Regions from separate parts of the Paenibacillus sp. NPDC055715 genome, predicted to be linked through region 1. Evidence: riboswitches for the same ligand, from Rfam matches in the RefSeq annotation. Region 1 holds a riboswitch; each other region holds the start of a gene.

Region 1 (4,424 bases):
GGCTGCGTCTCGTCGTCAAAGACGACAAAGCGGTTAACGACCAAGCTCTCAAACAGCTCGGAGCGTCGGGAGTCATCAGGCTTGGCAGCGGTACGGTACAGGTTATTTTCGGTACGCGATCCGAAATTCTGAAAGACGAAATACAACGGCTAAACCATTCACAACTTGTTCAGCAGGTAGACCATCTCAGGCAGCAAGAAGGGAAATGACGTGAAGACAGCTTTGAACAAGCAGGTCTGCCCAGTGATTCTGCAAAGGTCAGTGCTACGATTCGCACATGGGCGACTATATGGCCACCGGAGAACAGCTTCAGCAAAAGGTCGGAAGCCGTTCGTTTTTAGCCGGCAATATTGTAAACGTTTATATTCAGATGCTTGCCCAAAATACGGACCTGTACTTCAAGCGGACGGCAGCTACATCGGTAATCAATCCCCCTCATACCGTTTGGGCTGGCAAACCGCCGTGACTTTTCACAAAAAGCAATTTACTCGCCAATACGGATGGCTGAACCCCCGAATGGAATGCTTCGGTCCATAACGGAAAAGTTTCCTCTTTTGTAGGCGCAATCTGGATGAAGCAAGTTCTAACGGAGGCCGCGCCGGATACGCATCTATAGAGCGCCAGCCAGCTTTATCCTGCTCTAAACGCAAAAAGGGAGTTCCTCCCAGCTTGTAATGGCTGAGGGACACTCCCTTTCGTTATCCTTGCAAATGATCTTGCAGATTCAATATTCTTAAATCCGAATATCTCGGACTTTATGAGCTGACCGTTTGTCCTTTTTCTTCTATTTCTATGGCTGCACCTGCACTGGCACCTGCAAGTATTCCTTTTTTCTTGTCAGGATACAAGGAATCCATATAGGTACGGGTTTCAGCAACGACAATTCCTGACAAGCCGAGCAGTGCAATCAAGTTCGGGAAGGCCATCATGGCGTTAAAGATATCTGCCAGCAACCAGATCGCATCCAGCTTAATAAACGCGCCGCCGGCAACCAACGCAATGAACAGATAACGATACGGCTTAATCCATTTGACACCCAGTAAGTATTCAACACAGCGTTCTCCATAGTAGTTCCAGCCAAGCATCGTGGTGAACGCGAACATAATCAGAATGATTGTGAGCAGTTCCGCACCCAGCGGGAATGCGCTCGAGAAAGCTTGCTGCGTCATCAAGCCCGCATCAGTAGGACCGCTCCATACGCCGCTAACCAGCAGCGTCAACCCGGTCATCACACAAATAATCATCGTATCTATAAAGACGCCTGTCATGGAAATCAACCCCTGCTCCGCAGGCCATTTGGTTTTGGCGGCTGCGGCTGCAATCGGTGCGCTTCCCAATCCGGCCTCATTAGCAAAAATTCCTCTCGCTACCCCGCTGCGCATCGCCAGCATAATTGTAGCCCCGGCAAATCCACCCGTCGCAGACGTCGTAGAAAATGCCGAATGCAGCACAAGCGCGAGTGCGGCAGGAATCTGATCGGCGAACCGAATCAGTACGATCATACAGATCAGCACGTACAAGCCTGTTTTGAAGGGAACGACTTTTGTTGATACCTTGGCAATGCTCTTGAGCCCTCCAATGGTAACGAGTCCCGTAAGGGTAGCAATGATCAATGCCGTTACAATCGGCGGAACACCAAAGCTGTTTTCGGTCGAGGATACAATCGCTTTGACCTGCGGAAATGTTCCAATCCCGAACAGCGCCACCAGCATTCCGGAAAAAGCGAACAGCATCGCCAGCGGTTTAAAGCGGCGTCCAAGCCCTTTTTCAATATAATACATCGGGCCGCCGGAAAATTGTCCATTCCGATCCTTCACCCGGTATTTTACCGCAAGCACACCTTCGGCATATTTCGTCGCCATCCCGAAAAAGGCTGCAACAACCATCCAGAACAAGGCACCCGGTCCGCCCAGTTTTATCGCTGTCGCGACGCCGACAATGCTTCCTGTACCTACTGTGGCCGCCAGCGCCGTACTCAGGGCCGCAAAACTGCTGACATCCCCGCTGCCTTCATTCGGGGCCTTGCCGATCAGCTTGATCGCCAGGGGAAGGCGGAAGACCTGCAACATTTTCAAACGTATGGTCAGCCATAGACCTGTTCCCATGACGAGAATGATCAGAGGAGCACCCCATATCCAACTGCTAATCGTTTCTAGCACATGTACCAAATTCATTTCAACCCGCTCCTCCAGCATATTAATAAACAAAAAAGAGTCAAATCCGCTGATTCGACTCCTGGAGAGGTTAAAGGCACGAAAAAATACAACCATCTTGTGCAGGATCAGCCACTAACAGCTCATAAAAAAGCCTAGGGCATCCCCTGTCACAGGTTATTCGCGTCTCTGTCCTTTTGCCTGAGAGTTTAAGCAGATGATATCTGCGGTGCACCTTCGGCGCCCAATTAAGGGTCTCTCCAGAGTTCTGTCCGTTTACGGTCCCACTTGTTGCTGTAATCAGCCAAGCACCTGAGAGTTTTGCCCCTTCGGTCGGAACTTACGTTCCATCTCCCGCAAACATCAACCAGACATATGAAATTGTTTTTTATTATACAAAAAAATTTCAGCTTTTTACAAGTGAAAAATTTGTGAAGTCGTTTCGTTTTTTTTTGAAAAGCACGTAAAAGAAGGCGATATGGTTAAGCAAGGGCAACTGTTGCTGGAATTTGATATCGAGCAAATTAAAGCCGCAGGCTTTACAACGGCTACGCCGAAAGCTTTCCAGATGGAGAGCTTCTTTTTCGTACATAGTGAGACAAGTATTACAGCGAAAAATGGAAATATCATTTATGATATGTATAGGGTTGTTAAATAAAGGGGGATTTCCGTGAAAAAAGGATATATCATCGGTTTAAGTGTGATTGCGCTGCTCGTCATTGCTATCGCTATTTCGGCTGTGTTCAAGTTTCAGGATCTGGAGCAGGTTGTTCAGCAGAAAGACAAAGAGATTCAAGCGAGCAAAAGCAATTATCCCGAAATATATGACCACTTGAATGCAGTTACGTTTGATGGTTTTAAGAATTTAATTCAGCAGGATCAAAGTGTGTTTGTCTATGTCGGCAGACCCAGCTGTGGTGACTGCAACCGTTTTGAGCCTAACTTTAACAAGATGATTGAACAGTATCATCTGGACTCCAAAATTACTTTTTTCAACGTACATAAAATTCATGAGGACAAGCCCCAATGGAATCAATTCAAAGCGGATTACAACGTTAAATACACCCCCACTATTGCAGAATTCAGACAGGGCAAGCTAGTTGATAAAATAGAATGGACGCCTGAAAGAGACCTCAGTACGGATGTCGTAAAAGAGTGGCTGATTTCCAAGAAGCTTATTCTATAAGCCTCTTGCTACGCTATGCATTACGGTACACGTACAAGCTGTTTATGCGGAAAAAAGGTATTCACGCGTTCAACGCATGAATACCTTTGTTAAGTAAATAAATATAAATTATCCACTATTAAAAAATAGTTCCTACTCCTTCATCACTACCTTCTGATAGCCTCGTTCATCTACATCCGAGCCCTATACTGTAGGTACTTCATAGGGTATGAGTGTCAAGCGGATCGGGAAATTCATATCGGCTAATATCCGTTTCCGATACGATATGTCCGATTTGTGACTCGATGAATTCCAAATCCCCCTCTACTGCTCCTATAAAATGCTTTGCACCGGGTTCTACGACGATGACCTCACCGGGGCTGACCGTCTGTGTTACGCCATTGATACAGACGCTTCCGATTCCTGAGACAATGGTCCAAACTTCTTTACGGAACTGATGCTCATGATAGCTGATAAATCTTCCAGCCGAAATGACAACACGTTTGGTAACTGTCTGTAATCCACTTGCCGCTTGTTGATGGGATAATACAGTTTGTTTCCCCCAGAAGCGCTCTTCAAAACGCGGGCCGATTTCAATTTCCGCCACCATATCCTTAATGCCTGTAGAAGATTGTCGATCCGTGACCAGCACGCCATCAGGCCCAGCAACGACAATAATACCTGGAACATTCCAGATGCTAACCGGAATTTCCAGTTCATTGATAATATGCGAATCATGTGAAGCTTCTGAAATATAGCCAGGACCGCTCAGCTTCGAACTCATTTCCCGTACCAACGAATCCCAGGTCCCCAAATCCCTCCACTCTCCATGGTATGGAAGCACGGAGAGCTTACGTGTCTGCTCTACTACCGCAATATCGAAGCTAGTTTTGGGTAAGTCTGCATAATTTATCGAAAGAGATTCATAGTCTGCTGGTAAACCCTTTTGCTCCAGTATGTCCAACAAAAAACCAAGTCTGAAAGCAAACACTCCGCAATTCCATAAGGCTCCTTCACGGATCAACGCTTTCGAACGGACGAGATCCGGCTTTTCTACAAATGAGCTAACTCTATAAAATGGCTGGTCAAGCGAAGGAGATGACGAA
Region 2 (4,424 bases), on a different contig from region 1:
CGCCTGACCCCCTTAAAGGGATCAAGCGGCTGGCTGGTCAAGCTCCAACTGTACTCTCTTCGTTAGTTACGAAGCCGCTCCATAGGAGCCGGATTTGAACGTTCTTGGATCGTACCATTTGTAGCCCGCTGCCGGAGCAGCCCAAGGCTCAGGCTGCGGTTCCGTGGAAGCCGCAGGCTCCTCGAACGGCAGCAACTGTGTTGGCTGGTCCAGCGTCAGACCCGCCACATCGGACAGCTTCGTATAGTCCTGCTTCCATGCGAGCCATTGGACCGTCTGTACCAGGAAGGTGGAATCGTCCACTTCCTTGAAGCCATCGTACGTCTTCTTCGACTGTCCGTTTTCCTCACGTACATATTTCGGTGTGGCATCCTCAACTGGCGAAGAATCACCGATAAACGCTGCCTTGCCCTGACCTACCTTGGCTACAGCAGCATAAGGACCCTCAGCACGGCCCCCGTCGTTATAGACACCCTGGTCCACGGCATTGCCCCATTTTTTCGTGCCTGTAGGGATATAAGCGATTCCTTTAGCCTTGGTCGGGTCAATAATCGCCAGTGTAGAACCAGCATGCATCGCAATCGAACGTACACCTTTCGTAATGCCGAAGGATTGATCTGCCGCTACGATATCCGTAGCATTCACGTCACCAAGTGCATTGTAGCGGAAACGAACGCCAAAGTTCGTCGCCAGCCAGTCGGAACTGGTTAATCCCTGCATAGCCGGTGATGCAGCTTCTTCTGTAGTCATGCCTTTGGCCGGATTGGAATAGGCTCCACGGCGGTAGCCGTTCATAACCTCGGAGGAATCCCAACGGTTTTTGTTCCGGTCAGCGTTATAGTGGTCAGAAATGAAGAAAATGCTGCCTCCATTCTTCACATATTGTACCAGAGCAGCCTGCTCGGATGCCTTAAAGGCAACATTGGCTTCACCAATGATGAACACATCGTATGGACGCAGCTTGTCGTACGTTATAGCCTGCTCTCCATAGGTAAAAGGGATGGAACGGTTCAACGGGTCCACCGTAAAACCTGCATTACGCAGTCCGCCCGCAAAATCGGAAAAGGCGCCATCTATAACCCAATCCGCCGCTCCGGCAGTCTGCGCGTGCGTATTATCGAACAGCACTTTTTTGCCTTTTCCATCCGGCAATGTCGTACCAGGTTGACCCGGGGTACCAGGATTACCGGGATTCCCAGGCTCGCTTCCGCTTACCAGTTCCACAGCGCTTGGGCTTTTCACTCCGCCAAAATTGTTATAGGCACCAAGCGCACCCGTCACACGAATTTTACTGCCGATCAGCTCAGGATGGCCTGACAGCCCAAATGGTCCTCTATACGCGGATGTCAGTTGTACATTTAACAGTTTAGACGTATTGCGTTCACTCGCCTGATCCGCAATCAGTACGTTAAAATCATTTTCAAACGGTGCAGAGAAATTAGCCGTTTTCGATCCGGCGGCATGTCCGACGACGTAGCCTTCTACCGTCACCGTACTTCCACTGCTTTGGCGCTGAAGCGCTTCCGCTACCGTCAATGCGCCTTCTGCCTTGACCTGACCGAATGGAACGAAGATCCCTACTAGCAGCGATACGATTGCCGCCAGATGCAGCATTCCTTTCAAGCGTGAACCTGTGAACCAGAAACCTTTTACCATACGTAAACGCCCCTCCCATTATTCCATAAATTAGTTTGTTCTCTATCAGATTAGCTATCAGTCTTCTAATTCCTTCCTGATTTCATCCATAATTGTGTAAAGTTTAATAATTTTTTTCGAGAAGGTACCTGATTATATAAAATCCCAGCCTGTGATTGACACCGGGCATGGCATACATTACGCTTAGGAGGGAATGTTGAACGGTATACGCGAATGAAGATGACGGGAGAGTCTGTCTGGGAAGCACACCCCGGCGGCACCGAAGGAGCAAGACGCTAGCACCCGGCTGGCGGATAATCTCTCAGGTCCATGTATCGTCATCTGACGCAACTCTGGAGAGAGCGCAAGCCACCCAAGGGGTAAGGCGGTATTACACCGCACAAAACTCTCAGGTAACGAGGACAGAGATAAGGGAGATTTCCTTATCCTGTCCTTTTTTGCGCTCACATGCTGCGTCAGCATTAGAAACCGTCACACCCGCGCAAAGGCACGGCATCACCATATACTATGGTATTCAAACATACAGGGGGCCACACCATGCGTTTCAAAGATGTATTTTCCATTATCGGTCCGGCTATGACCGGACCCTCCAGCTCGCATACTGCAGGCGCGGTGCGGCTCGCACGCGTTGCCCGGCACTGGCTCGGTGCGCAACCTGACCGTGCCCGCATGACGCTGTATGGCTCATTTGCCGATACGTACAAGGGACACGGCACAGACCTGGCACTCATTGCCGGACTGCTGAATTACGATACAGACGACCACCGGATCCCGGATGCCGAGCAATGTGCAGAGCAAGCCGGGATGGAACTAGAGTTCGCCGTCAGCAGACTACCTGCCCCCCATCCGAACACGGTCCGCTTCGAGCTATGGAAGGGCGAAGACCAGCGCACGCTGCTAGGCTCCTCCATCGGCGGTGGAAACATTCATGTCCAGCAGCTTAACGAATTCCGGGTCAATCTAACCGGAGAGCTGCCTACATTGGTGCTTCTTCACTCGGATAAGCCCGGAACATTAGGCATGGTGACTTCGGCGCTGGGCGCGGCTCACATTAACATTGCCTATATGCACGTAGATCGCAAAGGCCGGGATGGCGAAGCGCTCACTGCCATTGAAACCGATAGCCCCGCTCCGGCTGAATTAATTGCCGAATTACGGGCATTGCCTCATATGTACGAAATCAAAATAATTAATTTAAAAAAAGGAGCTGAATCCGATGCGGTTTAACCATCTGCATGAATTAGGTGCCTTGTGCGCCGAGGAATCCACTACGATGGGCCGGCTGATGATCAAGGAACAGGTACAAGAGACGAACACACCGGAGGAAGAAGTCTTCCGCCAAATGTCTGATTATTATGAAGTCATGAAGGAGGCCGTTCATCGGGGACAAACACAGGACACTGTATCCCGCAGCGGATTGACGGGCGGCGACGGCAAACGTCTGGCGGAATATTTGCGCGCAGGAGAAACCTGCTCTGGCGACGCCTCGGCGCTCGCTATGGCGTACGCCCTCTCCGTATCGGAGGTCAATGCGTCTATGGGGCGCATTGTCGCCACGCCCACCGCAGGCTCATGCGGGGTCATCCCCGGCGTGTTCATCAGCGCGCAGGAGCGGTTTGGCTGGGATGACGAGCATATGGTGCGCGGACTGTTCGCCGCTGGAGCGATTGGCTACGTCATCGCCAACAACTCCTTCATCTCCGGTGCGGAGGGAGGCTGTCAGGCCGAGATTGGCTCAGCCATCGGGATGGCCGCAGGCGCTATGGTCGAGCTGCGCGGCGGTACGCCGGAACAGGCCATCCATGCAGTGGGCCTCGCGCTCAAGAACACCCTCGGCTTGATTTGCGACCCCGTCGCCGGACTCGTGGAGATTCCATGCATCGTGCGCAACGGGCTGGGAGCCGTGACCGCGCTTGCCGCCGCGGATATGGCTCTGGCGGGTGTGCGCAGCGCCATCCCGTCTGACGAAGTCATCGACGTGATGCTTGAAGTCGGCAGCGCGATGCCATCCAAGCACCGCGAGACCGCCAAAGGCGGCCTGGCCCAAACGCCAACTGGTAAGCGTTTAACCGAATCACTTACGCGCAACATACCAGCCAAGAAGGATAAGTCATAGCTTCTAGGCGACTGCCACCCCAAATACACATGGGGAGAGAAACAGTCGCCTTATAAGAAAAGAGCAAGCATATCGTCCCTGGACGTATGCTTGCTCTTTTTTACACTTCACTCCGTTGCAAGTCACATCCATGTGCCTCCCCAAAAATAGGGCAGCTTACTGAACATTTACCTGTACCTTCGTCGTTTTACCTGCATATTTCACAGTAATTACAGCTTTACCTTTACCCTGTGCCTTAATGCTGCCGTCTTTGACCGTAGCAACAATAATTCGGGACGAGGACCAGATAGCCGGCTTGGATACATCCTTCTCCGACTCATCCTTATACGTAGCTGTAGCCGTAACCTTAGCTACCTGTCCTGCTTTCAAATTCAACGAGACTTCGTTAGTCTGCAAATATTTAAGCGTATCGACATCCACCGGTACGGTGATATATTTCCCGCCGAACTTCGCTTGAATATTGGTTTTACCGTAGCTTACTGCGGTAACCCGGCCCTTTTTGACCGTAGCTACCTTATAATTGGACGTTTTCCATTCGGCTTGGGCCGTAACGTCTTTTTCTTTGCCATCACTGGATTTGACCACAATCGCGATGGTTTTTTGATCTCCGGATTGAAGCGATAACGCGATAGCATCCGTCTCAATCTGTTGA
Region 3 (4,424 bases), on a different contig from region 1:
GTAACGTGAGCATTTAGTCGAGAAGCCATCTTGTCATAAGTACAATTTATGTACGAAATCCACCCTCTAAACAAGAGTAAAACACGTAATTACGCTTGCCAACAAAGATAGCAAAAAAATAGCCGCCATGCCCAATCATCGCGACTATTTTTATACAAAACCGAGCGGACAAAAGCCGCCTTATTCAGTTATCCAACCTACATTGCCCCATTATTACTCATTGGCAGTCAACTGCTCGTACTGATCCGCAGACAGCAGCTTGCTTAGTGCTTCCTCTACATCTTCTCCAATCTTTACTTCGATCATCCAACCTTCTTCATAGGGAGACTCGTTCACCAGCTCAGGTGTGCTTTCCAGCGCTTCATTCATCTTCAAGACCGTTCCCGTCACCGGAGCGAACAGGTCGGATACTGTCTTTACCGATTCAATAGTACCAATCTCTGTCCCCTGCTCAATCGTTGCTCCCTCCCCAGGCAGCTCCACAAAAACGATATCGCCCAGTTGATGCTGTGCAAAGTCCGTAATACCGATTCGTACCGTTCCATCCTCTATGCGCTGAACCCACTCGTGTTCCTCCGTGTACCAAAATTGCTGCTTCACTTCACTCATCCTGCTCCGCCTCGCTTCCCTATGGATTAAATGTTTCGCCTACCCATCCGTGACAGGTTAAGGTTATGACAACAAGAACTATCATGTCAATAATACTAACAAAAATATTTCCACTACTTCATATATCGTTCTAATTAAAAATACGACAAGATATAACAAACGCTTACATATCCTAATTTATAAATAAAATGTTTTTGAAAAGATATTGATGACATTTTTGTTGACATTTCGAATGAATTTGCGTATTAATGGGTAATAACAAGTACTTTTGGAAATACCCGATAACTGTAAACGCGGATGAACGTGGAGGGAGAGACTGCCAAAACTCGCATAGCTGTTGCCGCCTGTGAAAACAAGGTAGCAAGCGAGCCGGATCAAGCTGTTACCGGCAGGACCGGATGACGTATAGCTGATCCAAGGGCAGCGCCGAAGGAGTAAACCTGCACCGCAGGTGAATCTCTCAGGCAAAAGGACCTCTGCTGGACGCATCTCTGGAGAGCATTCGCCATACAGGCGGATCACCCAAGGGGAAACCCGGTACACACCGGGGCAACTCTCAGGTATCAAGGACAGAGCTGAAAAAAAGTGTGTGGACTGCCGTCCATACGTTTTTTTTCGGCCTGTCTTTTTTGTTTAGACGATCACACTGGATAGGAGTGAAAAAATGACTAACTTGCGAAAAACGCCGCTGTATTCGTCCTACGGCACGCTGCCGGGGGTTCGTTGCATTGATTTTGACGGCTGGGAGCTGCCTGTACAGTTCAGTGGCATTCAAAAGGAACATGAGGCCGTTCGGCAACGTGCGGGTTTGTTTGATGCATCACATATGGGTGAATTCTTGGTCGAGGGCCAGGAAGCCGAAGCATTTCTGCAACAAGTGACGACGAACGATGTCAGTCAGTTGGAGCCAGGTCAGGCCCAATACTCACTCCTGTGTTACCCGGATGGAGGTGTAGTAGACGACCTGCTTGTTTACTGTAAAGGGTCGGAGCGTTACATGCTCGTTGTGAATGCCTCCAATATCGACAAGGATTGGGATTGGCTGCTCCGCCATGCGCCTGCATCCGTTCATCTGGAAAACGTATCAGATGCGGTAGCACTTCTGGCATTGCAAGGACCTGAAGCTGCTCGTATTGCCGCAGCCGTGACAGACACGGACATTACGAATCTGGCATCCTTCCGATTCAATGAGGATGTGCAATTGTTCGGGGCAAAAGCGCTCGTCTCCCGCACCGGGTACACGGGTGAAGACGGTTTTGAATTTTATGTGCCCGCGGCGGATGCACCGGCAGTATGGGACGGATTGCTTCGCATCGGTGAGCCGTATGGTCTGGTTCCCGCCGGACTTGGAGCCAGGGATACACTGCGCTTCGAGGCGCGGCTGCCACTGTACGGACAAGAGTTGTCCGCTACCATTTCGCCACTGGAAGCTGGTTTAGGCTTCTTCGTCAAGCTGAATAAGGGAGATTTTATCGGCAGTGAGGCCCTGCAACGTCAGAAAGAACAAGGCATTCCGCGCAAGCTGATCGGACTGGAAATGCTCGACCGCGGCATCCCGCGTGCTCATTACCCCGTTTTTGCGGAAGGACAGCAAATCGGCGAGGTCACAACGGGAACCCAGTCGCCCACCTTAAAGCGTAATCTGGGTTTGGCTCTGGTAGACAGCCGTTTCAGTTCCCTATCCACGCCGCTGGAGGTCGAGATTCGTGGCAAGCGCCTGCGCGCCGAGGTGGTAGCCGCACCCTTTTATAAACGCACACGCTGATTTAAATACTCGTCTTACTAGCGATCTTGATCCGTTACTAACCGCTGCGCAGTTGGCAATCGTTTATGAATCATTTGTTAACCGTTTACGTTTTTACGATTTTGTTGGTTGAAAGGAGCCAGACCCAATGAAACAACATCGCTATCTTCCCATGACTGAACAGGATCAAGCCGAAATGCTACACGTGGTCGGCGCATCGTCCATCGAAGATTTATTCAGCGATATTCCTGAGGCGATCCGGTATGAAGGGGAGCTTCCCCTTTCTTCTCGGCTAGACGAAAGAGCCTTAACCCGCCACTTATTCGGGCTGGCCGGGCAAAACGCCAATACTGACACGCACGCCAGCTTTCTCGGCGCAGGGATTTACGATCATCATATTCCATCCGTCATCCAGCATATCACTTCACGCTCAGAATTTTATACAGCCTACACCCCCTATCAGCCGGAGGTAAGTCAGGGCGAGCTGCAAGCCATCTTCGAATTTCAATCGTATATATGCGAATTAACAGGCATGGCTGTAGCCAATGCCAGCATGTATGATGGAGCGACTGCGCTGGCAGAAGCGGGCTCATTGGCCGCCGCTGCCACCCGCCGCAAGCAGCTCATCGTATCGCGGACCGTCCATCCGGAGTCACGTCAGGTGTTGGCTGCCTATGCACGCGGGCTGGATTTGGATATCGTGGAGATCGACTGTGCAGACGGCGTAACTGATGTGAAGGCGTTAACGGCAGCCGTATCGGATCAGACGGCGGCTGTTTTGGTCCAAAGCCCTAATTTTTTGGGGGCCGTGGAAAATCTGAAGCCGATCGCTGACCTGATCCATGCGCACAAGGGTCTTATGGTCGTCAGCGCCAATCCGCTGGCGTTGGGCTTGCTAGAAGCGCCAGGCAAGCAGGGCGCGGATATTGCCGTAGGAGACGCGCAGCCGCTTGGCATCCCCTCCTCCCTCGGCGGCCCGACCTGCGGTTACTTTGCCGTTTCTCAGGCGCATATGCGCCGTATCCCCGGACGCATTGTCGGCCAGACCACAGATCGCAACGGCAAACGTGGCTTCGTGCTGACCTTGCAGACACGGGAGCAGCATATCCGCCGAGAAAAGGCTACCTCTAACATATGCTCCAATCAGGCGTTGCTCGCTTTATCTGCCTCTGTGTATTTGTCCGTCATGGGTAGGCAGGGCATCGCGGAAGTAGCCGAGCTAAACTTGCACAAAAGCCGTTACGCATTGGAGCAATTACTGGGCTTGAAGGGCGTAACCGCCTCCTTTACCGCTCCCACCTTTAACGAGTTTGCTCTTCGGTTACCTGAGAATACCGATATGAATAAACTGCAAGCCGGATTGCTTGCTGCCGGATTTATCGGCGGCTACGATTTAGGGCGGGATTATGAGGAATATACAGGTCACATGCTGATTGCCGTGACAGAGCAACGAACAAAGGAAGAGATAGATCAATTCGTTCACACCTTGGGGGGATTGCTATGACACACACCACCGGACAAGATCAGGGTATACCGAATCCAGAAGTCGAATCCAATCAAAATCAGATGAAAGAGCAGGATCAGGCGCTCATTTTTGAATTGAGTAGACCGGGCCGGATCGCCTATTCCCTGCCCGAATGCGATGTTCCCCGCCGTCCGGTAGCAGAGCTTTTGCCGGATTATGCACAGCGTAGCGAGCCTGCAGCATTGCCCGAGGTATACGAAATAGACGTTATTCGACATTATACCGCCCTGTCACGACGCAATTTTGGCGTGGACAACGGATTTTATCCGCTCGGCTCCTGTACGATGAAATACAACCCCAAGGTGAACGAGGATGTCGCCCGTTATGCAGGCTTCGCCAAAATCCATCCGTACCAGCCGGAGGACAGCATCCAGGGAGCCATGGCACTGCTCCATACGCTTCAAAACGATCTGGCCGCGTTAACCGGCATGGAGGCCGTCACCCTTCAGCCCGCTGCGGGCGCCCATGGCGAATGGACCGGGCTGATGATGATCCGCTCCTACCACGAAGCACATGGTGAGCGACGTACCAAGGTGCTCGTGCCGG

The links. A riboswitch is a leader RNA that binds a small molecule or an ion and turns the genes downstream of it on or off. The one in region 1 is predicted to bind glycine.
Region 2: linked by a shared signal. The riboswitch ahead of sdaAB (L-serine ammonia-lyase, iron-sulfur-dependent subunit beta) and the one ahead of ACWGOO_RS18930 (alanine/glycine:cation symporter family protein) in region 1 are both predicted to bind glycine.
Region 3: linked by a shared signal. The riboswitch ahead of gcvT (glycine cleavage system aminomethyltransferase GcvT) and the one ahead of ACWGOO_RS18930 (alanine/glycine:cation symporter family protein) in region 1 are both predicted to bind glycine.

The regions. Positions count from the first base shown of each region.
Region 1 covers NZ_JBSHGA010000014.1:23,391-27,814, reverse strand. The annotation lists gene ACWGOO_RS18940 (PTS transporter subunit EIIC) at 1-209, shown strand, start outside; gene ACWGOO_RS18935 (hypothetical protein) at 278-466, shown strand; gene ACWGOO_RS18930 (alanine/glycine:cation symporter family protein) at 756-2,174, opposite strand; glycine riboswitch at 2,333-2,427, opposite strand; glycine riboswitch at 2,445-2,520, opposite strand; partial or broken gene ACWGOO_RS18925 (PTS glucose transporter subunit IIA) at 2,602-2,709, shown strand; gene ACWGOO_RS18920 (thioredoxin family protein) at 2,824-3,339, shown strand; gene ACWGOO_RS18915 (sugar phosphate nucleotidyltransferase) at 3,539-4,424, opposite strand, start outside.
Region 2 covers NZ_JBSHGA010000019.1:45,952-50,375, forward strand. The annotation lists gene ACWGOO_RS20715 (DUF6359 domain-containing protein) at 67-1,656, opposite strand; glycine riboswitch at 1,870-1,983, shown strand; gene sdaAB (L-serine ammonia-lyase, iron-sulfur-dependent subunit beta) at 2,194-2,883, shown strand; gene sdaAA (L-serine ammonia-lyase, iron-sulfur-dependent, subunit alpha) at 2,873-3,772, shown strand; gene ACWGOO_RS20730 (Ig-like domain-containing protein) at 3,929-4,424, opposite strand, start outside.
Region 3 covers NZ_JBSHGA010000015.1:33,535-37,958, forward strand. The annotation lists gene gcvH (glycine cleavage system protein GcvH) at 214-609, opposite strand; glycine riboswitch at 907-1,095, shown strand; glycine riboswitch at 1,096-1,192, shown strand; gene gcvT (glycine cleavage system aminomethyltransferase GcvT) at 1,274-2,374, shown strand; gene gcvPA (aminomethyl-transferring glycine dehydrogenase subunit GcvPA) at 2,502-3,857, shown strand; gene gcvPB (aminomethyl-transferring glycine dehydrogenase subunit GcvPB) at 3,854-4,424, shown strand, end outside.